DNA from 2 places in the Streptomyces sp. Ag82_O1-12 genome. Region 2 is predicted to be linked to the other one. Evidence: riboswitches for the same ligand, from Rfam matches in the RefSeq annotation. Region 2 holds a riboswitch; the other holds the start of a gene.

Region 1 (15,064 bases), 1.7 Mb from region 2:
CTCGTAGGAGCGGGCCAGGCGGCTCGCGTCGCCGGTGAAGCCGAAGTCCTCGTCGTCCGGGAGGGCGGTGGGGAGCCGGTCCTCGGCGACCGCCCGGGACAGTTCGGGGGCGGCCTCGACGGGGGTGCGGCCGGCGGCGCGGTAGCCGACCCAGTCGGCGTACCCCTCGGAGAGCCACAGGGGCGTGGCGGCCGTGGTGCGGGCGCGGGTGGCGACGTGGGTGGTCTCGTGGGTGACGACGACCTGCTCGCCGAGGTCCCCGAGGAGCGCGAACGCGTCCGGGTTGACGATGATCCGGTCCGCCGGCGCCCGGGTCCGGGGCCCTGTCTCTCCGGTGGTGACCGCGGCGATCCCTCGGTAGGACGAGGCGGGCGAGCCGAGCAGCCCGGCCATGCCCTCCAGCGACTTCGGCACGACCAGGACGACCCGGCGGCTCCAGTCCGTGCCCCACGCGTCCGACACGGCCGGTACCGCACGGTCGGCCAGGTCCGCGAAGTCCCGCAGCGACCGCCCGGACTGACCGACGCCGAGCACGAGACTGCTCCGGCCCCGCACCAGGCGCACCGCCCCCTGGTCCCACAGTTGCTGCGCGGACTTCTTCGCGGGCCGGTCGGTGACGACGGACCACCGCCCGTGCGCGTCCCGGCTCAGCCGCAGGGTGCGTCGGGTGGTCACCGGCGTCTCGTCGTACCCGGCGACCCGGTAGCGCAGTTCGGCGTCGGCGGTGGCCGTGTCGCCGGTGCGGCGCACCGTGGTCACCCGGTACGACCAGGCGGCCACGGGCACCGCGCGCAGGCTGGCGAAATCCGTCCCCCTGCCCGTCCGTTCGTAGGCCCGCGCGTCGCGGTCGACGACCGCTTCGGCCCGCCGGTCCAGGAGCCGCTGCACATCGGCCGTGGCGCTGTCGGCCGCGGGCCGCCCACCGCACCCGGCCAGGGCGACGAGCAGCACGACGAGCGCCACCAGCGCGGACCCCGACCTTCGACCAGCCACGTTCCCGATCGTACGGGCGCCGGGCCGTGCCGGTCAGACCCTGGTGACCGACGAGACGGGCATCATCCCGACCGGGTCGTAGCGCACGGGCGCGCCGGGGTAGGGCGCGTGGATGACCTGGCCGTTGCCCATGTACATCCCGACGTGGCTGGCGTCGCCCCGGTAGACGACCAGGTCACCGGGGCGCGCCTCGGACAGCGGGATCTGCCGGCCGGCGTACCGCTGGGCCTGCGAGGTGCGCGGCAGGGAGACCCCGGCCTGCGCGTACGACCACTGCATCAGCCCCGAACAGTCGAAGCCGGAGGGCCCGTTGGCACCCCAGACGTAGGGCTTGCCGAGCGCGCTGCGGGCGGCGGCGACGGCGGCCGAGCCGCGTGCCGAGGCGGCGGCCCCGCCGAGGTCGGGCATGCCGGGGCGGCCGGAGCGGGAGGCCCGGCCGTAGGCGTCGCGCTCGGCGTCCGGCAGGGAGTTGAGCAGCCGCCGGGCCGTGGCGAGCTTGTGCTCGACGGTCTTCTTGTGGGCCGCCACGGCCTTGCGGCTCGTCTCCAGTTCGCGGAGCTTCCCGGCGGCCTCCTCGCGGTCCTGGGCGAGTTCGCGCATGGCGCCCTGGAGTGCCTTCAGCTCACCGGCCTGGTGGGCGGTGAGACGGTCGAGCCGGGACGCGTGGTCGAGGTAGTCCTCCGGGTCGTCGGACAGCAGCAGGGCGAGGGACGGGTCGATGCCGCCCGAGCGGTACTGGGCGCCGGCGAGCGAACCGAGGGACTCCCGCATGGAGTTGACGCGCTCCTGCTGGCGGGCGATGCGGTCCCGGGCGATGCCGACCTCGGCACGCAGCTCGTCGGCACGCTCGTCGGCCTCGTTGTAGGCCTCGGTGGCCTTCTCGGCCTGCTCGTAGAGGCGGTCCACCGTGGCCCGGGTGTCGTCGTGCGGTGTGGCGGCGGCCGGTACCGCGCCCAGGGCGGCGGCAGTGACGGACAGGATGCTGACCGCGGCACCGGCGCCCCGGTCGAACCCGGACGGTGCAAGGCGGCGATGGGACCCCACGGGAAGCCGCTCTCCTTCCGCTGGCGGACTTGGAACGCGGCAGACAGTAGCCCCGCGACAGGGGGCCGCCAACGGCCATCCGTGGGTATCCAGCAGTGCGCCCCGCCGCTGACGCAGGTCAATGGCGGGGCGTGGGCTCACTCGGGGCCGCCGTGATTCGCCCGAACGGCGGACACGGTGTCCTGATCTCGAGGGCTCCGGGAGCCGGTCGTCAGACCCGGACGCCGAACATGAACGGGCCGCCGATGGTGCTCATCGACTCGTAACGGACGACGGTGCCGGTGCGCGGGGCGTGGATGATCTGCCCGTTGCCGGCGTAGAGGCCGACGTGGTGCAGGTCGTTGAAGAAGAAGACCAGGTCGCCGACCTTGAGCTGACTGGTGGAGTAGATCTTGGTGCCGATCTGGGCCTGGGCCTCGGAGGTGCGCGGGATCTGCATGCCGGCGGCGGCGTAGGCCCGGGAGGTGAGGCCGGAGCAGTCGAAGGAGCTCATGCCGGTGGCGCCGTAGACGTAGGGCTTGCCGAGCTGGCTCTGGGCGAAGGCGAAGGCGGACGCGGCGCGGCCCGAGCCGGGCGGGACGTCGATGTCGAGGGCGTCGCGCTCGCTGGCCCGGCTGGCGCGGCTCTGCTCGGCGGCGAGTGCGGCCTTCTCGGCGGCGGTGAGGCTGTTGAGCAGCTTCTGCGCGGAGGAGAGCTTGCTCTGGACTTCCTTCTTCTTCTTGCCGAGTTCGGCCCGGGTGGAGGCGAGGTCCTTGAGCTTCTCGGAGGCCTCGGCGCGCTCCTGGGCCAGTTCGCGCTGCTTCTCCTGGACCTTCTTCAGCGCCTCGACCTGCTGGCTGCTCAACTGGTCGAGCGTGGAGGCCTTGTCGAGGTAGTCCTCGGGGTTCGCGGAGAGGAACAGCTGGACGGAGGGGTCGATGGAGCCGGTGCGGTACTGCGACGCGGCGGCGAGGCCCAGGCTGTCGCGGAGCTCGTTGAGCTCCTCCTGGCCGCGGGCCACGTTGTCCTGGATGGTGGAGATCTCCTTCTGGAGCTTCTCCTGCTTCTCCTTGGCCCCGTTGTACTTCTCGGTGGCCTGCTCCGCCTCTTCGTAGAGCTTGTCGACCTTGGTCTTGACCTCGTCCTTGCTCGGCTTCTCACTGGGGGCCGCGTTGGCGGCCTGCGAGCTGAAGGCGACGGCAGCGGCGGCGGCGGTGGTCAGCACGGTCACACGTGCGCGGCTCGGCTGCTTAGGACGACGGTGGGACGCCACGGGTGAAAAGCTCCTTCTGGCCCCTCCGCCGTCTCTCCCGATGAGTGATCACCCGAGCGGAGGTTCGGCCCGACCCTAGTGACCTTCCTGTGATCAGTTCAAATCCTCAGATGAAAAATCGCGTCACAGAAGGCCATCTTTTCATCTGGACTCACAGGCGGTGAGACCCACTTGACGCACCGTGGCTCACAGGTCCCACCAATTCGGGCATCACACCCGGACGTTACGCATGGTGCGTAAGGCCCCTAGGCCCGTGAAAGCCGCCTGAGCAGCATCGCGGAGGCTACCGGGCGGGCGCCGGCCCGGGCCACGCCGTCGGCGACCTCGCGGTCGGTGGACGCCACGATGACCGGACGGCCCGGCGGTTCGGCGCGCACCAGCTGGCGGATGAGCTCGTCGGCGGTGACGCCCGGCTTCGAGAACAGCACGCGCACACCGCGAGGCGGGGCCAGCAGCACCGGCGCGGCCAGCTCCGCGCCGTCGAAGACGCAGGTCACCTCGGCGCCGCTCTGCGCGGCCAGTTGGGAGAGCTGCCCGAGCAGCCGCAGGCGCTGCTTCTCCAGCGGCATCTGCGGATAGCCGGTCTTGGTGACGTTGTAGCCGTCGACGACCAGATGGGCCTGCGGCAGCGCCAGCAGCTGGTCGAGGACCTGCGGGTCGTCCTCCGACAGGGCGCGGGCGGCGATGTCCTTCGGGGTCATCCGGCCCGGCTCGACGGCGTCGACGGTCTCGGCGGGCCGTACCGACACCGGGGGCAGGGCCAGTTCGCGGCGGAGTCCCTGGGTCGCGTCCAGCAGGGTGTCCAGCAGCAGCCGGACCCGCATGTCCTCGACGCTGCGGCCCTCGCGGGCGGCCCGGCGCGCGGCCTCCAGGGCGGCCTCGCTCTCGCCCAGCCTCGACTTGAGACGCCGGGTCTCGCTCTCGGCGGCGGACACCTGCGCGTGCCCCTCGGCACGGATGGCCTCGATCTCGCCCTGTGCCTTGCGCAGGGCGGCCTCGCCCCGCTTGACGTCGCTGAGGGCGGCCCGCAGCTTGCGGTGCAGCGACTCGGTTTCCTTCTTGGCCGATTCCAGCTCCGTGCGCAGCCGCTCGGTCTCGGCCCGGGTGTGGTCACGGGCCCGGTCGAGCTCGGCGCGCAGCCGCTCCAGCTCGGCCCTGCTCTCCTCGTCGGCGCGCTCGGCGTCGGCCCGCTGGGCCTCCTCGCCGGCGGCGGTCACGAGCTTCACCCAGCCGAGGGGCCGCAGTACGTAGGCCGCGGCCGCCACATCGAGCGGGTCCGCGGCCGGGGGCGGGGAGCCTGAGTCGAGGGCGCCGGTCAGCTCCGGCTGGGTCTCTCTGAGCTTCTCCCCGATGCGCTGCCGGAACAGCGGATCGGTCTCCAGCGCGGCCGCCATCGCGTTGCCGGCGAACTTCGCCCGCCGGTTCGGGGCGAACCGGGCGTACTGCCTGAGCTGCGCGGGCAGCTCGCCGACCGTCAGCGAACCGAAGCCGTCGGAGACGATCTGCACCACTCTGCGGCGCACGCCGTCGGGCAGCGGACGGTCGAGCACCTCGGCGGCGCCGTCGCCCGGTCCCCCGCCCGTGGTCTCCGCCATCCGTCACACCCCAATGCTGTGCGGGGCCTGCTCCCCTCAGGAGCCGGCGCCCGGCCTGTCCACGAGTTCCACCTGGTCCACCGCGTTACACCAGCGGCAGCGCACCGACTCGATGGTCTCACTGAGGACCTCGCGCTCCTCGACCTTCGGCTCTCCGGCCAGGTCGAGGTGGACGTACTCGACGACCTTCGACGAGCGGGTCACGTCGAACCTCGTGAGGTTGCCGCAGAGGGTGCAGCGCCACCGCGTCTCGGCGGTCGGCAGGGGAACCGTCATCGTGACCTGTTCTCTTTCCTTCTAGTGTCCGTGACGCGACCGGCATCCCCGGTGCGTGTGGTCCGTAACCCTACGGCCTGGCGGGTACCCGCCGCCCGCGTGTCCACGGCGGCGAGGCGGTCTGGGTGGTTGCGTCCGGTTACGTCATGCTCTGTATTCATGATCCGCAAGTGGAGCGCGTCGATCGTCCGGGCCGGCAGATCGGTCAGGGGGTCGTCGGCGCCGGTGACGTACACCCTGATCGCCCTGTGCTGCCTGGCCTTCCTGGCCGGACCCGCCTCGGGCCTGAATCCGGCGTACGGCGCGGGCGACGAGCTGCTCGCCGTGCAGCGGGCCTACTTCCGGCGCTGGGGCGTGATCCCCGCAGAACTGTTCGAAGGGTCCGGGAGACCGGCCCTCACCCCCGCGACCGCGCTCTTCGTCCACGGCAGCTGGGTCCACCTGCTCGGCAACATGCTCTTCCTCTACGTCTTCGGGGCGATGACCGAGGAGCGGATGGGCCGGGTGCAGTTCACCCTGTTCTACGTCGGCTGCGGCTACCTGGCCCTGCTGGGCTACGCCGTCGCCAACGCGGACTCCGAGCAGTCCCTGGTCGGCGCCTCGGGGGCGATCTCGGCGGTCCTCGGCGCTTTCCTGTACCTGTTCCCCCGGGCCCGGGTGACCAGTCTCCTGCCGTTCCTGTTCTTCCTGCCGGTGCGCTTCCCGGCGTGGGTCGTGCTGCCGTTCTGGGCGGCGCTGCAGTGGCTGGCGGCGGGGCGGGCCCCGGACGGACCGGGGGTGGCCTACCTCGCCCACCTGATCGGATTCGGCCTGGGCTTCGGCTACGCGTCGGTCCGATACGGCCGTCCCGCCGGCCCTACTAGAGTGAAGGCCGCCCCTGCTCCGGCCCCCGAGGGAGAGAACCAGCCGTGATCACCGCGATCGTCCTCATCAAGACCAGCGTGGACCGGATCCCCGAGATCGCGGAGTCGATCGCGGCGCTGGACAGCGTCAGCGAGGTCTTCTCCGTCACCGGCACCTACGACCTGATCGCGATGGTCCGGGTGAAGCAGCACGAGGACCTGGCCGAGGTCATCCCGGGCCGGATCAGCAAGATCCCCGGCGTGGAGGGCACGGACACCCACGTGGCGTTCCGTACCTACTCGCAGCACGACCTGGAGGCGGCCTTCTCGATCGGGCTGGACAACTAGCGCCCCCGCCTGCCCGCCGGGTCCCGGATGAGGGGTTCTGCATCCGGGCTCCGTCCCGCTCCCCGGTCCGGTCCGGTCCGGTCCGCAGGATCGAGCCCAGGGCCTTCTCTCGCCGGATGGACGGCCCTGTCCGCCGTCGTGCTGGTCCCGCTGGGCATCGCCGCGACCCGTTACGCGCTCGCGGACAGCCTCGAGTCGCCCAGGGCACCCTCCCCCGGCCCGATCTCGATGCCGCGAGGGAGGCCAACCGGGACCTGCCCAGAGCTCTCAACCAGCGCGGCTGAGACGCCCTCCCAGCACCGCCTCCTGCACACGACCTGCCCGGCGGACGAGGCCACGAACGCCAGCAGCAAGCGCCCAGAACAGGAGGGGAAGCGCGGCGACTCGCTCCATACCTCCCATGCCGAGACCGAGGTAGTGGCGGGAAAGGAACAGCCCGAACGCTGTGATCGCGGTGACGCCCAGCACGCTGGTGCCCCACCGCAGTGGCGCAGGAACGTGTTCTGCCAGGCCGAACCCTGCCAGGAAAAGACCGATGTTGCCCATCGCCATGATGAGAAGGGCGCCCAAGGCGTGCTGGTTCTCGTTGACGTCCGCGGGAGCCAGCCCGGCCAGCACGAACCCCACGCCGACACTGGCGAGCAGCAGACGAGCCACGGCAGCGGCCGGGCTTCTGCGCCACAGGACACCACCGATCAGGGCGGCGCCAACAACGAGCAGCGCTCCCAGAGTGATGAACGAGGCGTTCATCAGGCTGTGCTCGGGGGAGCAGATATACCGCGGCTCAGGGTCTGACTGCACAGCGCAGTGAGCGTTTCCTAAGTCGCTGATGTTGTTCCGTGCCCAGCTATATGGTCTCGCCCAAGCCGACTCGGCAATCCCGTGGATGACGAAGAACTGCACTACGCCCACGATCCAAGCCGAATACCCGATCCGGACCCTCACCTGTCCACCTTCCGTCACGCGAATCCCGTGCGGACAGCCGATCATGCGACGCCGGACTCAGGCACTCCGACCAGCCCCAGGAACGGAGTGGGGAAGGCCCCACCCCGGCCCGGGCACGGAAGTTCTCGGAACGCTGGATCGTCCTGGGCACCGGGCGGCCGGCTCAGGCGGAGGTGTCCGGCACGCAGCGCCCGTCCTGCGTGCGGTAGTTCCACTTCGCCCCGTCCGCCACGAGCTCCTTCACCGCCCGGACGAACCGCTCCACGTGCTCGTCGGGCGTGCCCGCGCCGAAGCTGACCCGGATGGCGTTGAGCGACTTCTCCCCGGGCGCGGCTTCCGGCGACCCGCACTCCCCCTGCGCCTGCGGGTCGCTGCCGAGCAGCGTGCGCAGCAGCGGGTGGGCACAGAACAGCCCGTCCCGTACGCCGATGCCGTACTCGGCGGACAGGGCGGCGGCGAAGTGGGAGCTGTTCCAGCCCTCGACGACGAAGGAGAGCACGCCGACGCGCGGCGCGTCGTCCCCGAAGAGGGACAGGAACCGCACCTCGGGAACGTCGGCGAGACCGTCGCGCACCGCGCGGACCAGGTACTGCTCACGGGCGACGAGGGTGTCGAAACCGGCCTCGGACAGGGCCTTGCAGGCCGACGCGAGGGCGTAGGCGCCGATGACGTTGGGCGACCCGGCCTCGTGGCGGGCGGCGCTGTCGTGCCACTCGACGTCCACTCCCCCGTCCTCCCGCCGGCCGACCTTGCGGCTGGCGCCGCCGCCCGCGAGGTACGGCTCGGCCGCGCGCAGCCAGTCGGCCCGACCGGCCAGGACGCCCGAGCCGAAGGGCGCGTACAGCTTGTGGCCGGAGAAGGCGACCCAGTCGACGTCGAGGTCGGCGACGGACACCTGGTGGTGCGGGGCCAGCTGCGCGGCGTCCAGCACGATGCGCGCACCGTGGGCGTGCGCGGCCGCCGTGAGCTCCCGTACGGGCCACAGCTCACCGGTGACGTTCGAGGCGCCGGTGACGCACACGAGGGCCGGCCCGTGGGGGGCGCGGTCGGCGAGGGCGCGCTCCAGGGTCTCGACGGCCTCGCGGGGGCTGCGCGGGGCGTCGAGGTAGGTGACCTGGGCGCCCCGCCACGGCAGCAGCGAGGCGTGGTGCTCGGTCTCGAAGACGAAGACCCGGCAGTCGGCGGGGAGCGCGGCGGCGAGGAGGTTGAGGGAGTCGGTGGTGGACCGGGTGAACACGACCTGGTCGCCCTCGCGGCAGTCGAGGAACTCCGCGACGGTCCGGCGGGCGTTCTCGAACAGGTCGGTGGAGAGCTGGGAGAGGTACCCGGCGCCGCGGTGGACGCTGCCGTAGTACGGCGCGTAGGCGGCGACGTCGTCCCAGACCCGCTGGAGCGCCGGGGCGCTGGCGGCGTAGTCGAGAGCGGCGTAGGTGACCTCGCCACCGGTCACGAGCGGCACGGTGACATCCCGGCCCAGAACGGGCAGCGGGGCGCAAACGGACGGGGCGGCGGCAATGGTGGAGACGGACATGGGTGAACTCCCGTGAAGGCAGGTGGAATCCGCCCGCGAGCCGGTACGGCTACCAGCGGGGGGGGAAGGAAAGAGGGATGCGGAGGCGGGGCTCTGCGGCCCTATCGCATTCGCTGATTCACGGGAGAGCTCCTCGACGACCAGGACCCCTGGCCCCACACTTTTCAAAAGTGTGCGAGGGGTCCGCGCTTGCCACAGACCTCGCTGCCTGCGGCCTGGTCTTCACCCGGGGCACCCCGCCACGGACGGAGGGTTGCCGGACAGTCGGCCGGGGCCTCATGACTGTCACTCATGACCTGATCAGGAACGTACGCGAAAAGATCGGCGTCCCGCAACCCGAGTCCGGATCGCGGGACGCCGTCCGCGGTGCCCTATCTGTTGCTGGCGGCCACCCAGCGCTCCAGCGTGCGCTTCGCCGCGCCCGAGTCGATCGACTCGGCCGCCTTCACCATCCCGGCCCGGATCTGCTCGGTCAGTGGCGCGGCGGTGGGCTCCAGGGCCACCAGCGCGGCCGCCGAGTTCAGCACCACCGCGTCCCGCACCGGCCCCGTCTCCCCGTCCAGGAGCCGCCGCGCGACCTCGGCGTTGTACGAGGCGTCCGCGCCGCGCAGCGCCTCCACGGGGACCAGTTCGAGGCCGACGTCACGCGGGTCGAAGGCCTCCTCGGTCACCTCGCCGTCCCGGACGGTCCACACCCGGGAGGTGGCCGTGGTCGTCAGCTCGTCCAGGCCGTCGTCGCCCCTGAAGACCAGGGAGGAGTTGCCGCGCTCGGCGAAGACGCCCGCGACGATCGGCGCCATGCGGGGATCCGCCACACCGACGGCCTGGGCGCGGACCCGGGCCGGGTTGGTGAGCGGGCCGAGGGCGTTGAACACCGTGCGGATGCCCAACTGGCCGCGGGCGGCGCCCGCGTGCCGCAGCGCCGGGTGGAACTTCACCGCGAAGCAGAAGGTGATCCCGGCCTCCTCGGCGACCTCCGTGACCCGGTGCAGGGGCAGCTCCAGGTTGACGCCGAGCTTCTCCAGCACGTCGGAGGCCCCGGACGCCGAGGACGCGGCGCGGTTGCCGTGTTTGACGACCTTCGCGCCGGTGCCGGCGACGACGATCGAGGACATCGTGGAGATGTTGACCGTCTTCGCGCCGTCACCGCCGGTGCCGACGATGTCGACCGTCGCGCCGGGCACCTCGATCACGTTGGCGTGCTCGTACATCGTGCGGACGAGGCCGTTGATCTCCTCGACGGTCTCGCCCTTGGCGCGCAGGGCCACGACGAACCCGGCGATCTGCGCCTCGGTCGCCTCGCCGCGCATGATCCGGTCCATCGCCCAGGCGGTGTCGTCCGCGCTCAGGTGCCTGCGGTCCAGCAGGCCGTTCAGCAGCAGGGGCCAGGAGCGGCCCGCCGCGGTGTCGCCTCCAGCGGGGGTCACAGCGCTCATAAGCCGCTCCAGGGTCAGGCGTCCCGTACTGCGGGACGAGAGTCTCAACGGGTCCACCCTATCCAGCCGCGACCACGGCGAAGGGCCCCGTCCGGCGATCGGACGGGGCCCTTCTGTGGCGTGGCGAAGCAGTGATCAGTGGTGGCCGTGGCCGCTCGTGATCTCCCGGTACTCCTCGGAGGTGGGCTTCGGGATCTGGGCACCCTCGCCGTAGTAGGCGTCGCTGAGCTTGGCGCGCAGCTTCTCGGAGCCCTTCACCTTGCGCTCGACACCGTTCTCGTCGACCGTCGGGCCGATCTCGGCCGGCTTGTACTGCTCGTGGGCCGTGAGCGTGTACATCTGCTCCTGGCTGAGCGGCTCGTGCACCTCGATGAACTCACCGTGCGGCAGGCGCTTGATGATGCCCGACTCGCGGCCGTGCAGCACCTTCTCCTTGTCCCGGCGCTGCAGGCCGAGGCAGATGCGCTTGGTGACGACGAACGCCAGGACCGGCCCGAGGAAGAACCCGATCCGGACGAACCAGGTCACCGAGTTGATCGACAGATGGAAGTGCGTGGCGACGATGTCGTTGCCACCGCCGATCAGCATGATGATGTAGCCGGTCACCCACGCGACACCGACGCCCGTACGGGTCGGGACGTTGCGCGGACGGTCCAGGATGTGGTGCTCGCGCTTGTCCCCGGTGACCCACGACTCGATGAACGGGTACAGGGCGATGATCCCGAGGAACACGCCGAAGAGCACCAGCGGGATGAACACACCCAGGACGAGCGTGTGACCCCAGAGGTTGATCTCCCAGCCGGGCATCGCGCGGATGAGACCCTCCGCGAAGCCCATGTACCAGTCGGGCTGGGCACCGGTCGACACCTGATCGGGCCGGTAGGGGCCCAGGACCCAGATCGGGTTGATCGACGCGATGCCGGCGAGGGCCGCGATGGCACCGAAGACCAGGAAGAAGAAGCCTCCGGCCTTGGCCATGTAGACCGGCAGCAGCGGCATGCCGACGACGTTCTTGTTGGTCCGGCCGGGACCCGCGAACTGGGTGTGCTTGTGGTAGAAGACCAGGATCAGGTGGCCGACCACGAGCCCGAGCATGATGCCCGGCAGCAGCAGGATGTGGATCGAGTAGAACCGGGCGACGAAGTCGGTACCCGGGAACTCCCCGCCGAACAGGAACATCGAGATGTACGTGCCCACGATCGGCACGGACAGGATCGCGCCCTGCGTGAAGCGGACACCCGTACCGGAGAGCAGGTCGTCCGGGAGCGAGTAGCCGGTGAAGCCGGTGAACATGCCCAGGACGAACAGCAGGAAGCCGAACATCCAGTTGATCTCACGCGGCTTGCGGAACGCGCCGGTGAAGAAGACGCGCATCATGTGCACGAACATGCCGGCGAGGAAGATGATCGCCGCCCAGTGGTGGATCTGCCGGATCAGCAGACCGCCGCGGACGTCGAAGCTGATGTCCAGCGTGGAGGCGAACGCCTCCGACATCAGCTGCCCCTGGAGCGGGACGTAACTGCCGTGGTACTCCACCTCGTTCATCGACGGGTGGAAGAACAGCGTCAGGTACACACCCGTGAGGATGATGATGATGAAGCTGTAGAGGCAGATCTCACCGAGCATGAAGGACCAGTGGTCCGGGAAGATCTTGCGCATGTTGGCCTTGGCCAGGGAGTAGATCCCCAGGCGGCCGTCGGCCCAGTCGGCTACCCGCTCGCCGGCGGGCGCCTTGCGGCGGTCGTCCTTGTTACTCATCCGCGCTCCCAGAAGGCAGGACCGACGGGCTCTTCGAAGTCGCCGAGCGCCTCGAGGTAGCCCTCGTCGTTCACGCCGATGCGCAGCTGCGGCAGGGCGTGACCGGCGGGACCGAAGATCACTCGGGCACCGTCGGACAGGTCGAAGGTGGACTGGTGGCAGGGGCAGAGCACGTGGTGCGTCTGCTGCTCGTACAGGGAGATCGGGCAACCGACGTGGGTGCAGATCTTCGAGTACGCGACGATGCCCTGGTGCGACCACTCGAGCTCGCGCTTGTCCTTGATGTTCTCCGGCTGGATCCGGACGATCATCAGGGCGGCCTTGGCGATCTCGTTCTGGAAGTCGTGGTCGTGCTCCTCCAGGCCCTCGGGCTTGGCGAAGGTCAGCGAACCGACCGCGACATCGGACGGACGCAGCGGCTCGTTCGTGTTCATGTTGACGAGCAGCTTGCCCTTGGACCACAGCGTGTGGCGGAGCTTGGTGCCCGGCAGCGGGCCGAGGTCGCGCAGCAGCACGACGCCGGAGAGCGGCACCAGCGTGAGCGCGCCGAGCATCGTGTTGCGGATCAGCTTGCGACGGCCGAGGGCCGACTCCTTGGCGCCCTGCTGGAAGTCCGCGAAGACCTTCTCGCGGACCTCGGGCGACGCCTCGATCGCGTGCCGCTCGTCGGCGACCTCCACGTCGGACATCAGGGTGCGCGCCCAGTGGACGGCGCCCGCGCCGATGCAGAACAGCGCGATGCCGAGCGTCATGCCCAGTGCGAAGTTCAGCGCGCTGATGTGACCGAGCGGGAAGATGAAGACCGACTTGTCGACCGGGATCGCCACGAAGGAGGCGATGAAGCCGACCGTCGCCAGCATCGACAGGGTGAACAGGAAGGCGACCGCGCGCTCGGACCGCTTGGCGGCCCGCTCGTCGATGTCCTGGACCCGGTGCTCGTGGGGAGGCAGGCCCGGGTCGGCGAACGGGTTCTTGTCGTCCGCGACGCTCACCGCGCCGTGCCCGTGCTCGTCATGGCCTGCGGACTGCGCGGCAGGCAGGTTCTCTTCTGGAATGTCTTGGCTACTCATGACTTCTTGGCCTTTGCGGTCCGGGCGGCGACCCACACGGCGACGGCGATCAGACCGCCGAGACCGAAGATCCAGCCGAACAGGCCCTCGCTGACCGGCCCGAGGCCACCCAGTTCGAGGCCGCCGGGGCTCTCGGTCTTTTCGCTGTTGACCGCGTCGAGGTACGCGATGATGTCCTTCTTGTTCTTCTCCGACAGCGTGGTGTCGGGGAAGGACGGCATGTTCTGCGGGCCGGTCTGCATGGCCTCGTAGATGTGCTTCGGGGAGACGCCCTCGAGGGTCGGCGCGTACTTGCCGTGCGTCAGCGCGCCGCCCTTGCCGGTGAAGTTGTGGCACTGCGCGCAGTTGGTGCGGAACAGCTCACCGCCCTTGGCGATGTCGGCACCCTCGGGGCCGTACTGCTCCTCCGTCGGGACGGACGGACCGGCGCCCAGCGACGCGATGAACGCCGCGAGCTGGTCGATCTCGGCCTGCGAGTAGATGTTCTTCTTCGCCGGGACCTGGGGGCCCTGGGAGGTGGCGGCCGGCATCCGGCCGGTGCCCACCTGGAAGTCGACGGCCGCGGCGCCCACACCCACCAGGCTCGGCCCGTCGGAGGTGCCCTGACCGCCGGTGCCGTGGCAACTGGCGCAGCCGACCGAGTAGAGCTTCTTGCCCTCCTCGATGGTGAGGGACTGGGCGGTTTCGTCGGCCTGCGCCTGGTCCGCGGGTGCGAACACGGCGTACAGCCCCCCGGTGCATGCCAGCGCGAGGAGTAGGACGACGAGCGCCGCCAGCGGGTGGCGTCGTCGTGCGGAGAGCTTTTTCACGGATTACCCCGGTGTCAGGATCTTCTGCGTCGATGCTTCTGGGATGCGCGCTTCGTCGAGCACGCGCGGATGCGGGCCCTGCTACTTGATCATGTAGATCGTGGCGAAGAGACCGATCCAGACGACATCGACGAAGTGCCAGTAATAGGACACGACGATCGCGGCCGTCGCCTGCTCGTGGGTGAACCTCCGGGCCGCGTAGGTCCGTCCCAGGACCAGCAGGAAGGCGATGAGACCGCCCGTCACGTGCAGGCCGTGGAAGCCGGTGGTCAGGTAGAACACCGAGCCGTACGGGTCGGAGGACAGGGACAGGCCCGCGTCCTTGACCAGCTCGGTGTACTCGAAGACCTGACCGCCGATGAAGATCGCACCCATCACGAACGTGACGATGAACCACATCCGCAGCTTCTTCACGTCACCGCGCTCGGCGGCGAAGACGCCGAGCTGGCAGGTGAGCGAGGAGAGCACCAGGATGGTGGTGTTCGTCGCCGAGAACGGGAAGTTGAGATGGGCGGCCATCTCCTTCCAGTGATCGGGACCCGTCACCGATCGCAGGGTGAAGTACATCGCGAAGAGGGCCGCGAAGAACATCAGCTCGGAACTCAGCCAAATGATGGTTCCGACGCTGGTGAGGTTCGGCCGGTTGACCGACGGGTGCGCGTGCCCGGTTTCTACTGTCGTTGCTGTCGCCACGACCGACATTATGTCGGTCGCTTATCCCGCCCTCACTCCGGGGGGTGCCGTTCGGAGTGTCTTCCCCGGTCGTACCGGTGTTGACGTGGTGTTCAAGGGAGTAGCATCCGGCCCAACGGGCCTGTCCTTACGACGCTGACGTCACGGAGGAACAATGCAGCCGACCGCCACGGTGCTGGTCTACAGCGACGACTCCAACACCCGCGAGCAGGTGCGCCTCGCCACGGGACGGAGGCCGGCTCCGGACGTTCCCGTGGTGGAGTTCCTGGAGTGTGCGACTCCGGACGCGGTGCTGCGGGAGCTGGACCGGGGCGGGATCGACGTCTGTGTGCTGGACGGCGAGGCCGTGCCGATGGGGGGCATGGGCGTCTGCCGGCAGATCAAGGACGAGGTGTTCGACTGCCCGCCGGTGCTGCTGCTGATCGGGCGGCCCCAGGACGCCTGGCTGGCGACCTGGAGCCGTGCGGAGGCG
Region 2 (15,064 bases):
GCCAGCGGTTTCCTCAGCCCAACTGCCGGTACCTGCCGCGGAAGTGCGTCAGCGGGCCGCCCTCGGCGCTGGGGACGGAGGCGGTCAGGACCCGGCCGATGACCAGGGTGTGGTCACCGGCGGCCACCCGCTGCTCGGTGCGGCACTCCAGGACGGCCAGGGCGCCACCGACCAGCGGGGAGCCGGTGTACTCGCCGCGCGTGTACGGGATGTCCGCGAACAGCAGCCGGTCGCTGACGCGGCCCTTCATCGCGAAACGGCCCGCGATGTGCCGCTGGCTCTCGGAGAGGACCGAGACCGCCCACAGGTCCTGCTCCTCCAGCAGGTCGTCCATGCGGGAGCCCTCGCGCAGGCTCACCAGCACCAGGGGCGGGTCCAGGGACACCGACATGAAGGCCGTGGCCGTCATGCCCACGTCCTCGCCGCCCGGCGCCGTGGCGTCGTCCGGGTCGAGCGGCGGCTCCTGCGCGGTCACCAGGACCACGCCCGAGGCCAGCCGGGACATGGCGGCGCGGAACTCGTCGTTGCTCACCCCCTCAGCATGCCCGGAGGCGGGCGACGGAATGATCGGGGACGTGGCAGCGGGAGTGTTCGGCACACCCGAGACGCTAATCTCCGTCCCGCGCGCCCCGCATCGGCCTCTCGCCCGATCACGGTCCTAGGACTCGCGACGGACATCGCGACGGACATCGCTACGGACCTCACGATCGACATCGCGACGGACATCGCGACGGACCTCACGACCGACAACGCGACGGACATCCGCGGTCTCCCGGCGGTCACCAGGGAAATACATGTGCGCAACCCGACAAAGTTTGCGTTCGGTAGAGCATGTGAAGAACGCAGAAACTCCTCTCAATTGTTCAGGTTTGCCTGTGACTTGAGTCACAAGGGGCAGGAATTGTTGACCCTGTGTACCGAGTGAGCAGCGCGCTGTGATTCAGTGGCGGGGAAGCTGCCAGGACGATACGCCGACGAGAACCCTTGAATCGCTGCGAGTACTCGGGGGGAGGGCGAGCATGGAGACCGAGTCGGAGCCCTACGTCCGTCTTGCGTCCCTGCGACAACTGCACCAGGTCATGGCCGACATGAACACGGCCCGGAGCCTGGCGGACACACTGCAGACCGTCGCGGAAGGCGTCGTCGCGGCCCTCGGGTACGAGCTGGCGTGCGTGAACCTCGTACGGCCGGACGGCGACCTGGTCGTCGCCGCCTTCGCCGGGAACGCCGCCGCCGAGGCCCTCATCACCGGCCGGGTCGGCTCGCGCGAGTCCTGGGAACGCCGCCTCGGCATGGGCGAGCACTGGGGCGACCTGGTGTTCATACCGCACACCGAGGGCTGGGTCCTCGACGACGACGACGTCCCGCAGTGGTACACCGACGGCCCCGCCCCCCGCTTCGAGGACGAGTGGCACCCGGCCGACCGGCTCTTCGCCCCCATGTACGCGCCGGGCCCGCAGGGCAGCGGGAACAGCGGCGAACTGGTCGGCGTCCTCTCGGTGGACCGGCCCCGCAACGGCCGCCGGCCCGGAGCGTGGGGCCGCGAGGCGCTCCAGATGTACGCCTTCCAGGCCGCCATCGCGATCAGCAACGCCCGGCTGCGCGCCAACATGCAGCGCGCCCTCGTCCGGCTGGAGCGCGAGCAGCAGGCGCTGCGGGCCAGTGAGGAAAGCTTCAGGCAGGCCTTCGAGTACGCCCCGTCCGGGATGGCCATCGCCGAGATGGGCGGCGACCAGCACGGACGGATCCTGCGCACGAACGACGCGCTGTGCCGGCTGCTCGGCCGCCCCGCGTCCGCGATGCGCCGCTACTCGTTCTCCGACCTGGTCCACCCCGAGGACATCGGCACCCTGCTGCGCACCTCGGCGGAGGGCGGGCGCGCGGAGCTCCGCCTCGGTCGCCGCGACGGCACGTACGTGTGGGTGTCGCTGCGCAACAGCGTCGTCGCGGACGCCGCGGACGGGCCGCGCTTCCTGCTCACCCACGTCGAGGACATCGAGGAGCGCAAGCGCCGCGAGCTCCAGCTCGCCCACCGCGCCTCGCACGACTCGCTCACCGGCCTGCCGAACTCCGCGGAGCTGCGCTCTCGCCTGTCCTCCCGGCTCTGTCAACGCGCGTCGTCCCCGCACGCCGCCGTGGAATCCGTCGACGCGGCCTACGGCCATGCCGCCTTCGACGTGGTCGGGCCCGGCTTCGACTTCCGGCAGAGCGCCGAACCGTACGACGCCTACGACCACCATGTGCACACCGTCGCCCCGGACGGGAACCACGACGACGGCACCAAGGGCCTCGCCGTGCTCTTCTGCGACCTCGACGGCTTCAAGTCGATCAACGACCGGTTCGGGCACAACGCGGGTGACGCGGTTCTCATCGAGGTGGCCCGGCGGCTGAGCAACGGCGTCCGCGACGGTGACACGGTCGCCCGGCTCGGGGGTGACGAATTCGTCATCCTGGCCGACGGGCTCGGCCGGGCCGACGCGCAGGACCTCGCGGTCCGGCTCCGCAACGAGATCATCCAGCCCATCCGTGCCGAGGGGCGGGCCGTCCGGGTGGGCGCCAGTTTCGGCATCGGATGGGCACACTGTGGAATGACGGCGGACGAAGTGTTGAAATCCGCTGACGAGCGGATGTACGTCGAGAAACGATCTCGTCCCAAACAACACAGACGCGCCGGGTGAAGCCCAGGTCAGTGAGTTGATGCGGTCTGAGTCACCCGTTTGGGTCTCTGGGAGCGGGTAGGCTCGCTTACTCACCCGTGTACCGCATGCACCGCACCTGACTGAGGAGACCAAGGGATGACGCCCGGCAACAACGGCGCGAGCACGCCCGAGGACGACGACCCGTTCGGCTATCTCTACGCCGACGGGCAGGCCAACGGAGCCCAGCCGCCGTCCGGGGGCTACGGCTACCCGAACTCGGTCAACCGGGTGCGAGCGGTCGGCACGCGCCAGTACGGCCAGCAGCCGCAGCACGCCCAGACGGCGCCGTACGGCCAGGTCCCGCAGCAGGGCGCCTACAGCCAGCCGAACGCGCACTACGCCGCGCCGGAGACGCTGCCCGGTGGTGCGACCACCGCGCAGCAGCAGATGCCCAGCGGCGGCGTCGGCGGCCGGGGTGGCCGCGGCCCGAACCACAAGGGCCTGCTGATCGGCGCGATCGCGGTGGTCGCCGCGGTCGTCGTCGGCATCGGCGTGGCCATGCTGGGCGGCGACAAGGACAAGGACGGCGCGTCCGACGAGGTCGGCACCGAGCCGACCCAGTCCCAGGAGTCGAAGCCGAGCCCTTCGAAGAGCAAGGGCGGTGGGAGCAAGGTCGACCTGCCGGAGACCGACGCGAAGGCGTTGCGGCTCGGGCCGGGCGTTTCGACCGCGTCGGACTTCAAGGGCTCGAAGGCCGACGGCGGCGTCTATGTGACGGGCTTCAACCATGTCGGAGCCAAGGTGACCTGGACGGTCAACGGCATCGAGGAGGCCGGCGACTACCGGCTCTACGCCCGCTACAGCGTTCCGGGAGTCGACGCCAATGCGACGCTGATGGTGAATGGCAAGGCGAACACCCAGCCCATGGGCCTGAAGAACTTCATCGGCTCACCGAAGGGCGACTGGGACAAGGGGTGGCAGACCTCCTGGGCCCCGATCACCCTGACCAAGGGCACCAACACGATCGAGCTCGCTTGCAACGAGGGCAATCAGTGTGACGCAGTTCTCGACCAACTCTGGGTGCAGTAGGACTCGGACAGCTGAACGGTCCGCCGGTACACATCGGCGGACCGTCCCTGTGAGGCTCGGGCTACGCGACACTAACTTCCGTAGACTGCAATCCCGGTGACGGTGCCATGGGTGTCGTCCGAGTAGGTGTGCGGCCTCAGAGTGAGCAGCTTGGTGCCGACTCCGCAGCCGGTGCCGGGGGTGATGTGCCAGAACTCGATGCTGTAAGACGTCTGGTTCGAGACGGACCGGGCAGTCTTGAAGGTATCGCAGCCGGGTGTCACAGACAGGACGGTCCTGGTCCCAGTCCTGTTCTTCCCCGACCATCCGCAGACCTTCCCTTGCGGGCAGGTCTTGGGATCAGCCGCCGCAGCCGGTGTGGCGAAAGCGCCGGACAGCAGTGCACCGACGACGGCCCCCGTCATCAGACTTTTCTTGATCATGCTCATCTGAGGCTCCCCTTGCATCTTCGGTGCCGGTCATGCACCGAACAAATGATCACATAATCATGCCTCCGAGATGGGGGGAGGGGGCATTTCTCGGCCAAACGGCATGGCAGGCGTACCCAGCGAGGGTGCACAGCGCTTACGCCGCCGGCGCTGCGCTGGTCACCGACACCCTTCCCAGCAACTCCTCGTACGTCGCCCGGTCGAACTCGCCTGCCGCTGGTGCCAGGACCGTCGCCGCGGACAGTGCGGTGGCTCGAGTCAGGCGGACGGGCCAGGGGAGGCGGTCCACCAGGCCTGACAGCAGGCCCGCCACCGCCGCGTCACCGGCGCCGGTGGGGTTGCCGCGGGTGCGGGCGGGTGGGGTGGCTCGCCAGCGGCCGTCTCGGGTGAGGGCCAGGAGGCCTTCCGGGCCCAGGGAGGCGACCACCGCGCCCGCGCCTCGGCGGCGGGCGTCCTGGGTAGCGCGGAGCGGGTCGTGGGAGCCCGTCAGATCCGCCAGTTCGTCGGCGTTCGGCTTGATGATGTCGGGGCGGGCCGCGACGCCCCGGCGCAGGGGTTCGCCGCTGGTGTCCAGGAGGACCGGGACCGCGAAGGAGCGGGCCGTGCGGATCAGGCCCGCGTACGCGCCCACGGGGACGCCCGGCGGCAGGCTGCCGCACAGGGCCACCGCCGACGCACCGGGGAGCAGGTCCTCGTAGGCCTCCTGGAAGGACGACCATTCGGACGGCGTGATCGTCGGGCCCGGTTCGTTCAGCTGCGTCGTGTCGCCGGTGAGCCCGTCGGCCACGGCGACCGTGCGGCGGGTCGCGCCCGAGACCGGTACAAGCGCGTCCACCACCCCCGGCACCGCCGCGAGTTTCTCCCGCACGACCCGGCCCGTCGCCCCGCCCGTGAAACCCGTCACCGTCACCTCGTGCCCGAGGGCCGCGAGGACCCGGGCCACGTTGACGCCCTTGCCGCCGGGGCGTTCCGTCACCTCGGAGACGCGGTTGGAGGCGTGCGGCCTGAGGGACCGTACGCGATAGGTGATGTCGAGAGCGGTGTTCAAAGTCACTGTGAGGATCACCTACGCGGCCCTCCGAGAGCATTGCAGGACGTGCGGTTATGCGCAGATCATGCCAAGGGTGCGAGAGCCTTCACAGCCCTCGCACCCTTGGCTTGCTCACTGCTACGGCTCCCAGGCGATGCAGGAGTTGAGGATCGAAGACCCTTCTGCCCTGGCTACTTCAATACCGACCCGGAAGATACCGTTGTCCTGATCTTTGGCCGAGGTGTTAACCACTATGGTTCCCACGCCCTCGTAATTCGGGTTCCACTTCCAGGACTTCGTCTTCCCGTTGCCCATTTTCGTGAGGTACCGAACCCGTGCGTGGTGCCGATCAGCCGCGGTGTCCGAGATCTCGAAGTGGACCGCGTGCGTGCCGCCGGGGCTTTCAGTCAGCTGAGTGTCCCTCAGGAGGCCGCTCGCGCCGGTTGTGTTACATCCTGCGTATACGGGATCTGCTGCCGCTTGCGCACTGCCAGGAATGGCGACAGCCAGCAGGAATGCCGCCGCCCCGACCCCGGTCCCCCGTGTTAGAAGTTTCACGTACTTGGTCATGGGCATGACTATATATGGTGAGGCGGGTAAGCTCTACGAGCTCTTGCGGCCGGCTGATTTGTCCAACCCATCCTATAGATCAGCCCAGTTGGGGAGGGACCACCCATTCGCCCCGGCGCATGACGCCCTTCAGCTCGTACGCGGAGTCCAGGAGCAGCAGGTCGGCGTACTTCCCGGGCTCCAGTGAGCCGATCGTGTCGGCCATGCCGAGCAGGCGGGCCGGGTTGGCGGACAGGGCCGTCACCGCGTCCTCGACGGAGAGGCCGTCGACCGTGACCGCCCGCTTGAACGCGCGGTCCTGGGTGAGGGTCGAGCCGGCGATCGTGCCGTCCTCCACCAGGCGGGCCACGCCGTCCGTGACCTCCACCTCCAGTGGGCCCAGCCAGTAGCGCCCGTCGCCGAAACCGGCCGCGTCCATCGCGTCCGTGATGAACGCGACCCGGCCGGCGCCCGCGTGATGGAACGCCAGTTGCAACGCGGCGGGGTGCAGATGTGTGCCGTCGTTGATCAGCTCGACCGTGATCCGCTCGTCCTCCAGCAGCGCGGTGATCGGGCCGGGGGAGCGGTGGCCGAGCGGCGGCATCGCGTTGAAGAGGTGCGTGGCGACCGTGGCGCCCGCGTCGATGGCATCCACCGTCTGCTCGTAGGTGGCGTCCGTGTGGCCGATCGCCGCGATCACGCCGTGGTCGGCGAGGAGGCGCACGGAGTCCAGGCCGCCGGGGAGTTCCGTGGCCAGCGTGAGCATCCTGGCCTGGCCCCGGGCCGCGTCGACCAGCTTGCGGACCTCCGCGGGGTGGGGGTCGCGCAGGAGGGCCTCGGAGTGGGCGCCCTTGCGGCAGGGGGAGATGAACGGGCCCTCGAAGTGGACGCCGGCGATCTCGCCCTGCTCGGCGAGTTCGCTCAGCAGTCCCGCGCGGTGGGTGAGGGAGTCCATGTCGCCGGTGACGGTGGAGGCGACCAGGGTGGTCGTGCCGTGCAGGCGGTGGGTGTGGATGCCCTTGAGGATGTCGTCGACCGAGCCGGAGGTGAAGGAGGCTCCGCCGCCGCCGTGGTTGTGCAGGTCGACGAAGCCGGGGATGACGTAGTGGCCGGATGCGTTGATGACCTGGGCGTTTTCCGGGGCCGACCGGGTGATGCGGGTGCCGTCGACGGCTACTTGGCCGTTGTGAACGGTTTCGGTCGGGAGGACCACCGTCGCGCCGGTCAGGACCGTGGGGTGCCCGGCCGTTGCGGGGTGCGGGTGCGTGGGGGCTTGTCGCGCTCCGCGGCGGAGCCGCATATCGGCGCTGTCCCGCGCCCCTGAGGCGTCGGTCATCAGGGGGTTACCTCCATGCGGTCGGTGTGGTCGAGGAGATCCCATGCCAGCAGGCCCGCCCCCAGACAACCGGCGCCGTCGCCCAGCGCGGCGGGGACGATCGTCGGCTGCTTCTGGAAAGTGATGCGAGCGCGGATGGCTTCCCGCAGGGGCGTGAAGAGGGTTTCCCCCGCCTCTGCCAGACCACCACCGATGATCAAAGTGCGGGGATCCAGCAACGTCAGGGCCGTGACCAGGCCGTCGGCCAGGGCGGACACGGCCTCCTGCCAGACCGCCTCGGCCTTCGGGTCGCCGGAGTCCACCGCCTTCGCGCAGTCCGCCGCGTCCGCGTCCGGGTCGCCGGAGGTCGCGGCCCAGGCCTCGCTCACGGCCGCCGCCGAGGCGAAGCGCTCCAGGCAGCCGTGCTGCCCGCAGGGGCAAGGGGCCCCGCCGGGGCGTACGACGATGTGGCCGATCTCGCCCGCGAAGCCGTGCGCGCCCGCCTCGACCCGGCCATCGATGCCGATGGCGCCCGCGATGCCGGTGCCCAGCGCCACGAACAGGAACCGGTCCGCGCCCCGGCCCGCGCCGACCCGCCCCTCGGCGAGGCCGCCGGTGCGCACGTCGTGGCCGAGGGCGACCGGGACACCGAGCCGCTCCGTCAGCAGGTCGCGCAGCGGGACGTCGCGCCAGCCGAGGTTGGCCGCGTAGACGGCGACGCCGTGCGCCTCGTCGACGATGCCGGGGACGGCGACCCCGGCGGCGGACGCGGGCGTGCCGAAGCGCTCGGCGCCGTACGCGCGCAGCTCGGCGGCGAAGTCGAGGATGCCCGCGACGACGGCGTCCGGTCCCTGGGCGCGTCCGGTGGCCCGGCGGGCCCGGTGCAGTACCTCGCCCCCCGGCCCGGCCAGCGCGGCCTTCATTCCGGTGCCGCCCACGTCGAGGGCGATGACATGTCTCACGGGGAACAGTGTGACCCGGGGACCCGCAAGAGGTCTAGTCCACTCACGTGGTGTAGACCTTGTTCCGGATATCGAAATGTTTCGGCGGCGGTGACGCCGGGGTTGGGGAAGAGCAGCGGTGCAGCGGCGGCGGATGGCAGGAACGATCGCGGTGGTGTCCGCACTGGGCATGACGGCGGTCCTCGGCGGCTGCGGCGTCACGGGCGGATCGGCCGACGTGACCCTGAAGCTGGTCGCCGCCGACTACGGCGACAGCGCGGCCAACAGCTCGAAGAAGTACTGGGACAAGCTCGTCGAGGAGTACGAGGCCGACCACCCCGACGTCAAGGTCGACGTCAGCGTCTACTCCTGGAACGACGTCGACCGCAAGGTCAGGGAGATGGTCGCCGCCGGTGACCCGCCGGACATGGCGCAGATCGGCGCGTACGCCGACTACGCCGCCCAGGACCAGCTCTACAAGGCCGACGACCTGCTCTCCATACGCACGCAGGCCGACTTCGTGGGGCAGTTGGCCTCCGCGGGCCAGGTGAAGGGCGTGCAGTACGGGCTGCCGTTCGCCGCCTCCACCCGCGTGCTCTTCTACAACAAGACCCTCTTCGCCAAGGCCGGCGTCAGCGCGCCCGAGTCCTGGGACGACCTGGCCGCGGACGCCGAGGCGCTCAAGGCGAAGGGCGTGAAGTACCCCTACGCGCTGCCCCTCGGCCCCGAGGAGGCGCAGGCCGAGACCATGCAGTGGATGCTCAGCGGCGGGGGCGGCTACACCGACGGCGTCGACGGCTACGGCCTCGACTCCCCGGAGAACATCGACACCTTCTCCTGGCTGAAGGAGGACCTGGTCGGCAAGGACCTGACCGGGCCGGTCGCACCGGGGAATCTGAACCGGGCCGCGGCGTTCGCCGCCTTCGCCAAGGGCCAGGTCGGGATGCTCAACGGCCACCCCTCGCTGATGAAGATCGCCGCGAAGAACGGCGTCAAGTACGGGATGGTGCCCACGCCGGGCAAGGAGGGCCCGAGCAGGTCCACGCTCGGCGTCACCGACTGGATGACGGCGTTCCGCAAGAACGGCCACCGCGACCAGGTGGGCGACTTCCTCGACTTCGTCTACAGCGAGAAGAACGTGCTGGCCTTCTCCCGCGAGTACGACCTGCTGCCGGTCACCTCCTCCGCGTCCGGCACGATGGCCGCCTCCGACGAGGACCGGCACCTCAGGCCGTTCCTGGAGGAGCTGCTGGCCTCCGAGCTCTACCCGGTCGGCAAGACGTCCTGGGCCGACGTCAGTGCCCAGGTCAAGCAGCAGATCGGCAAGGCCGTCGCGCCCGGCGGCAGCCCCTCGGGCGTACTCGGGCACCTCCAGGCGGCGGCGGTCCGGGCGGAGAGCGCGGAGTAGCTCCGCTGTCGGTGGCAGGCGTTACGGTGCCGTGCATGGACGAGGACACGGGTGAGCAGGGGCTCGGGCGCAGGGAGCGGGACATCCTCGCGCTCGAACGCCGGGGCTTCTCCGGTCCCGGCGCGAAGGAACGGGCCATACGTGAGGAGCTGGATCTCGCTCCCGTTCGCTACTACCAGCTTCTCAACGCCCTGCTGGATGACGCTCGGGCGTTGGCGCATGATCCGGTGACGGTGAATCGGCTGCGACGTGTTCGGGAGCGGCGTCGGTCCGAGCGGTGAGGGGCGGGGGGCTTCTCGCCGTCGCGGGGTGCGGGTGCGTCGTGGTGGTTCGCGCCCCGCGGCGGAGCCGCATATCGATGCTGCCCCGCCCCCCTGAGGGAGCGCCCCTCTAGCCGATCCGATGCGCCAGCGCGGCCAGCAACTCAACGACCCCCTCCGGGCCGTCCACGACCACGTCCGCCCGCTCCCTCAGTTCGGTCACCTCGTCGCTGCCGCTGCACACCAGCAGGCCCGGGGTGCCGGTCGTGCGGAGGGTGTCGACGGCCGAGTAGGCGGGCAGGTCGCCCAGGTCGTCGCCGGCGTAGAGCACCGATCCGGCGTCGATCTCGCGGGCGAACTCGCTCAGCGCGACGCCCTTGTCCATGCCGGGCGGGCGCAGTTCGAGGACCATGCGGCCGGGCTCGACGATCAGGCCGTGCCGGGTCGCGAGGTCGGTCAGCGGCTCGCGCAGGGCGTCGAAGGCGGCCTGTGGGTCGGCGGCCCGGCGGGTGTGCACGGCCACCGCCCGGCCCTTCTCCTCGACCCAGGTCCCGCTCCCGTCGAGCAGCCCGGGCAGCTCGGCGCGTACGGCCGCGACGCCGGGGTGCGGCTCGGGCGCGGTGACCTTGCCGCTGCGGGCGTCCCACCGCTCGGCGCCGTAGTGCCCGAGGACGACGAGGTGCTCCAGACCCGGGACGTCCGCGAAGCCGCCGTTGCGCACCGCGACCTCGGCCGGCCGGCCGGTGATCACCGCCACGGCGGCCACCTTCGGCGTGAGGGCGGCCAGCGCGGACAGCGCCCGGGGATGGGCCCGGGCCAGCTCCGGATCGGCCACGATCGGCGCGAGCGTCCCGTCGAAGTCGAGCCCGATCAGTGCCTTGCCGGGCTGCGCGAGGAGGGCGTCGAGGCCGTCCTGCCCGGCCTTCGTCGCGGGGGTGGGAAGGCTGCTCATCGGGCCCTCAGCCCCTCAACGCGTCGAGCTGGTCGACGAACCACTGCGCCGGTGGCAGTGCCGTCGCCGCCGCGGCCAGGCGCTTGCCGCGTTCGGCGCGTTCCTCCGGGCGCATCGACAGAGCCTCGTGCAGGGCCGCCGCCGTGCCCGTGACGTCGTAGGGGTTCACCGTGATCGCGTCCTCGCCCAGCTCCTCGTGCGCCCCGGCCTCCCGCGACAGCACCAGCGCGCAGCCCGCGTCGGAGACCACCGGGACCTCCTTGGCGACGAGGTTCATGCCGTCGCGGATGGGGTTGACCAGGGCCACGTCGGCCAGCCGGTAGGCGGCCAGCGAGCGGGCGAAGTCGTCCTTGAGGTTGAGCAGGACCGGGGTCCACCCGGGCGTCCCGTACTCGGCGTTGATCTCGTCCGCGAGCCGCCGCACCTCGGCCGTGTAGTCCCGGTACACCGCGAGGTCCTGCCGCGACGGGTACGCGAAGGCGACGTGCACCACCCGCTCGCGCCACTCGGCGTGCGCCTCCAGCAGCCGGCGGTAGGCCAGCAGGCCGCGCACGATGTTCTTGGACAGCTCGGTGCGGTCGACCCGGACGATGGTGCGGCGGCCCTCGCCGATCTCCTGCCGGAGCGCGGCCATCCGCTCCTCGACGTCCGGCTCGTGCGCCCGCTTGCGCAGGAAGTCCGCGTCGGCGCCCAGCCCGTGCACCCCGACCCGCGTGCCGCCGAGCCCGCCCGCGAACCGCTCGGCGCAGGCGGTGAACGCCTCCGCCCAGCGCTCGGTGAGGAAGCCGAGGCGGTCCGCGCCGAGCATGCCGCGCAGCACCTGCCCGGCCACGTCGTCCGGCAGCATCCGGAAGTACTCGGGCGGCGCCCACGGCGTGTGCGAGAAGTGCCCGATGCGCAGGTCCGGCCGCAGCTCGCGGAGCATGCCCGGCACCAGCGTCAGGTGGTAGTCCTGCACCACGACCGCCGCGCCCCGCGCCGCCTCCTCGGCCAGCGCCTGAGCGAACGCCCGGTTGTACGCCTCGTAGGACGCCCACTGCCGCCGGAACTCCGCGTCGAAGACCGGTTCCAGCGGCGTCTGGTAGAGCATGTGGTGCACGAACCACAGGACCGAGTTGGCGATGCCGTTGTACGCGTCGGCGTGCACGTCGGCCGGGATGTCCAGCATCCGCACGCCGTCCTCGCCGACCCCTCGCCGGACCGCCTCCCGGTCGCCGTCGGACAGCGCCGAGCACACCCACAGCGCGTCCGCGTCGGAGCCGATCGCGGAGAGCCCGGAGACCAGCCCGCCGCCGCCCCGTTTGGCCTCCAGCGAGCCGTCCTCGCCCACCGTGTACGAGACGGGACCCCGGTTGGAGGCCACCAGCACCTGTGCAGCACCGTTCGTCGAAGCCATAAGCCTCAACCTAGCCCGGCCCCCGAACGCTCAAACGTGCGGATCTGCGGCGCCCGGCCGAAAACCGCCCCGGTCAGGCCGCTCTCCGCGCCTGGTACTCGGCGATGTCCACCATCGGCGGACGCTCCTCGGTGTCCACGGAGTACGTCCGCGGCTCGAAGCCGTCCGCCCCCCGCTCGAACTGCGTCAGGGCCGGCCGGATCAGATGCCCGCGGGCCAGCCGCAGCTGGGCCGTGCGGTAGATCGCGGCGGCCATCCGGCCCAGCGCCTGCCCGTCCTGGTGCCGGTGCTTGCGCACCCCCACGTCCACCTGGGCGAGGGCGTCCAGGCCCGCCAGGTGCAGGGCGTCGACCAGCATCCCCAGCTCCACGCCGTACCCGACGGGGAACGGCAGCTGCTCCAGCAGGGAGCGGCGGGCCGCGTACTCGCCGCCGAGCGGCTGCACGAAGCCGGCCAGCTGCGGCCAGTGCATGTTGAGCAGCGGGCGTGCCATCAGCTCGGTGACCCGGCCGCCCTGCCCCGCGGCGCCGGCGAGGGGACGGTCGTACATGGCCTTCACCAGGTCCACGTCCGGCTCCGTGAGCAGCGGGCCGACGATCCCGGAGACGAAGTCGGACGAGAAGTCCCTGAGGTCGGCGTCGACGAAGCAGACGATGTCCCCGCGGGTGACGAGGAGAGAGCGCCACAGCACCTCGCCCTTGCCGGGCACGGCGGGCAGATGCGGGAGTATCTCGTCCCGGTGCACCACCCGCGCGCCCGCGGCGGCGGCCACCTCGGACGTGCGGTCGGTCGAGCCCGAGTCGACGACGACCAGCTCGTCGACGAGCGGCACCTGCCGCATCAGGTCGTGGCGGATGACGGAGGCGATGTCGCCGACCGTCGCCTCCTCGTTGAGCGCGGGCAGCACCACGCTGACCGTCTGGCCGGTGCGCTGCTTCGCGGCGAGAATCTGGTGGAGGGGGCGTTCGTTCGCTGACCAGGAACGGGTGCTCAGCCAGCGCTCGACTTCTTCCAGCACCGTGGCGGCTCCTCTGCGTACTCTCGGCGGGACGGACTGCCCGCCGCGGTAGCGGCTGACAGGTACAGTCATCTCGCGGTTCGGACGACTATCTCAACTGTCCTGGTCGTCGGTTACAGTCTTGAACAAGGCGGATGACCATCGCATGTCCGGGGTCACCCGCCGCCTACAACCACATACAGCTCATCCAGAGGGGCAGAGGGAAACGGCCCGATGAAGCCCCGGCAACCCTCCAGTCGGTACTCGTAGGTCACTGTCGACCCCATGCGCGAGGCTCCCGGCTCGGGAAGGTGCCAAATCCGTCTCACGGCGAGATGCGTCGTGAGGAAGATGAGGAGAAAGGGCCTCGCCTCACATGGCTGCGCAGACTGTTGCAAGCACCACTGAATCCACCGTAGACCTCGGCCCCGCCGCAGCGCTCAGCTGCCGCGAGTGCGGCCACCGCGTCCCCCTCGGCCCGGTCTTCGCGTGCCAGGAGTGTTTCGGCCCGCTGGAGATCGCCTACGACTTCTCGGCCTACGACACCGAAGAGCTCCGCAAGCGCATCGAAGCGGGACCCGCGAACATCTGGCGCTACGCCCCGCTGCTGCCGGTCCCGGCCGACGTCGCGGACAAGCCGAACATCAACCCCGGCTGGACCAAGCTCGTCAAGGCCGACAACCTCGCGCGTGAGCTGGGCGTCGACGCCGGCAAGCTGTTCGTGAAGGACGACTCCGGCAACCCGACGCACTCCTTCAAGGACCGCGTCGTCGCCCAGGCCCTGGAGGCCGCCCGCGCCTTCGGCTTCACCACGCTCTCCTGCTCCTCCACCGGCAACCTCGCCGGTGCGGTGGGCGCCGCCGCGGCCCGCGCCGGCTTCCGCTCCTGCGTGTTCATCCCGCACGACCTGGAGCAGGGCAAGGTCGTCATGGCCGCGGTCTACGGCGGCGAGCTCGTCGGCATCGAGGGCAACTACGACGACGTGAACCGCTTCTGCTCCGAGCTGATCGGCGACCCGGCCGGCGAGGGCTGGGGCTTCGTCAACGTCAACCTCCGGCCGTACTACGCGGAGGGTTCCAAGACCCTCGCGTACGAGATCTGCGAGCAGCTCGGCTGGCAGCTGCCGGACCAGCTGGTGGTGCCGATCGCCTCCGGCTCGCAGCTGACGAAGATCGACAAGGGCCTCCAGGAGCTGATCAAGCTCGGGCTGGTCGAGGACAAGCCGTACAAGATCTTCGGCGCGCAGGCCGAGGGCTGCTCGCCGGTGTCCGTCGCCTACAAGGCCGGGCACGACGTCGTCCGCCCGCAGAAGCCGAACACCATCGCCAAGTCCCTCGCCATCGGCAACCCGGCGGACGGGCCCTACGTGCTGGACATCGCGCGGCGGACCGGCGGTGCGGTGGAGGACGTGAACGACGAGCAGGTCGTCGACGCGATCAAGATCCTTGCTCGGACCGAGGGGATCTTCGCGGAGACCGCCGGTGGTGTGACGGTGGGCGTGACGAAGAAGCTGATCGAGAGCGGGGCCCTCGACCCCACCAAGACCACCGTCGTGCTCAACACCGGAGACGGCCTCAAGACGCTGGACGCGGTGGCCGGGACCGGGCTGACCGCGACCATCCGGCCCAACCTGGACTCGTTCCGTGAGGCCGGGCTGGTCTGATCGTTGTTCGCTGCGGGCCGGTGAGGGCTGGTCGCGCCCACGCGGCGGAGCCGCACGTTGATACAGCCCCGCGCCCCTGAGGGCGCGCCCCAGCCGTAGCCCAAGAAGAACCGGAGGACATCCCCGATGAGCGTCACCGTTCGCATCCCCACCATCCTGCGCACCTACACCGGCGGTCAGGCAGAGGTGTCCGCCGATGGCGGGACCCTCGGCGAGGTCATCGCCGACCTGGAGAAGAACCACACCGGGATCGCCGCCCGGGTGCTGGACGACCAGGGCAAGCTGCGCCGGTTCGTCAACGTGTACGTCAACGACGACGACGTGCGGTTCGAGCAGGGTCTGGAGACGGCCACGCCGGACGGTGCCGGCGTGTCGATCATTCCCGCCGTCGCCGGCG

Evidence for each region. Region 2 has a riboswitch for S-adenosylmethionine ahead of thrC (threonine synthase). Riboswitches for the same ligand answer to the same signal wherever they lie in the genome.
Region 1: linked by a shared signal. The riboswitch ahead of QOL88_RS10420 (aminotransferase class V-fold PLP-dependent enzyme) and the one ahead of thrC (threonine synthase) in region 2 are both predicted to bind S-adenosylmethionine.

The regions. Positions count from the first base shown of each region.
Region 1 is NZ_FXUW01000001.1:2,244,591-2,259,654, forward strand. It holds gene QOL88_RS10375 (hypothetical protein) at 1-993, opposite strand, end outside; gene QOL88_RS10380 (C40 family peptidase) at 1,027-2,037, opposite strand; gene QOL88_RS10385 (C40 family peptidase) at 2,249-3,289, opposite strand; gene QOL88_RS10390 (NYN domain-containing protein) at 3,535-4,884, opposite strand; gene QOL88_RS10395 (hypothetical protein) at 4,921-5,160, opposite strand; gene QOL88_RS10400 (rhomboid family intramembrane serine protease) at 5,320-6,072, shown strand; gene QOL88_RS10405 (Lrp/AsnC family transcriptional regulator) at 6,069-6,350, shown strand; gene QOL88_RS10415 (DUF998 domain-containing protein) at 6,618-7,253, opposite strand; gene QOL88_RS10420 (aminotransferase class V-fold PLP-dependent enzyme) at 7,459-8,826, opposite strand; SAM riboswitch class IV at 9,007-9,123, opposite strand; gene trpD (anthranilate phosphoribosyltransferase) at 9,198-10,262, opposite strand; gene qcrB (cytochrome bc1 complex cytochrome b subunit) at 10,398-12,020, opposite strand; gene qcrA (cytochrome bc1 complex Rieske iron-sulfur subunit) at 12,017-13,090, opposite strand; gene qcrC (cytochrome bc1 complex diheme cytochrome c subunit) at 13,087-13,899, opposite strand; gene ctaE (aa3-type cytochrome oxidase subunit III) at 13,981-14,601, opposite strand; gene QOL88_RS10450 (response regulator) at 14,747-15,064, shown strand, end outside.
Region 2 is NZ_FXUW01000001.1:3,915,847-3,930,910, reverse strand. It holds gene QOL88_RS17905 (flavin reductase family protein) at 14-598, opposite strand; gene cdgB (diguanylate cyclase CdgB) at 1,020-2,678, shown strand; gene QOL88_RS17895 (carbohydrate-binding protein) at 2,796-3,728, shown strand; gene QOL88_RS17890 (peptidase inhibitor family I36 protein) at 3,800-4,156, opposite strand; gene QOL88_RS17885 (1-phosphofructokinase family hexose kinase) at 4,293-5,222, opposite strand; gene QOL88_RS17880 (hypothetical protein) at 5,325-5,756, opposite strand; gene nagA (N-acetylglucosamine-6-phosphate deacetylase) at 5,836-7,071, opposite strand; gene QOL88_RS17870 (ROK family protein) at 7,071-8,012, opposite strand; gene QOL88_RS17865 (extracellular solute-binding protein) at 8,146-9,399, shown strand; gene QOL88_RS17860 (DUF3263 domain-containing protein) at 9,435-9,680, shown strand; gene otsB (trehalose-phosphatase) at 9,790-10,611, opposite strand; gene QOL88_RS17850 (alpha,alpha-trehalose-phosphate synthase (UDP-forming)) at 10,619-12,007, opposite strand; gene QOL88_RS17845 (glucosyl-3-phosphoglycerate synthase) at 12,081-13,025, opposite strand; SAM riboswitch class I at 13,206-13,362, shown strand; gene thrC (threonine synthase) at 13,381-14,667, shown strand; gene QOL88_RS17835 (MoaD/ThiS family protein) at 14,794-15,064, shown strand, end outside.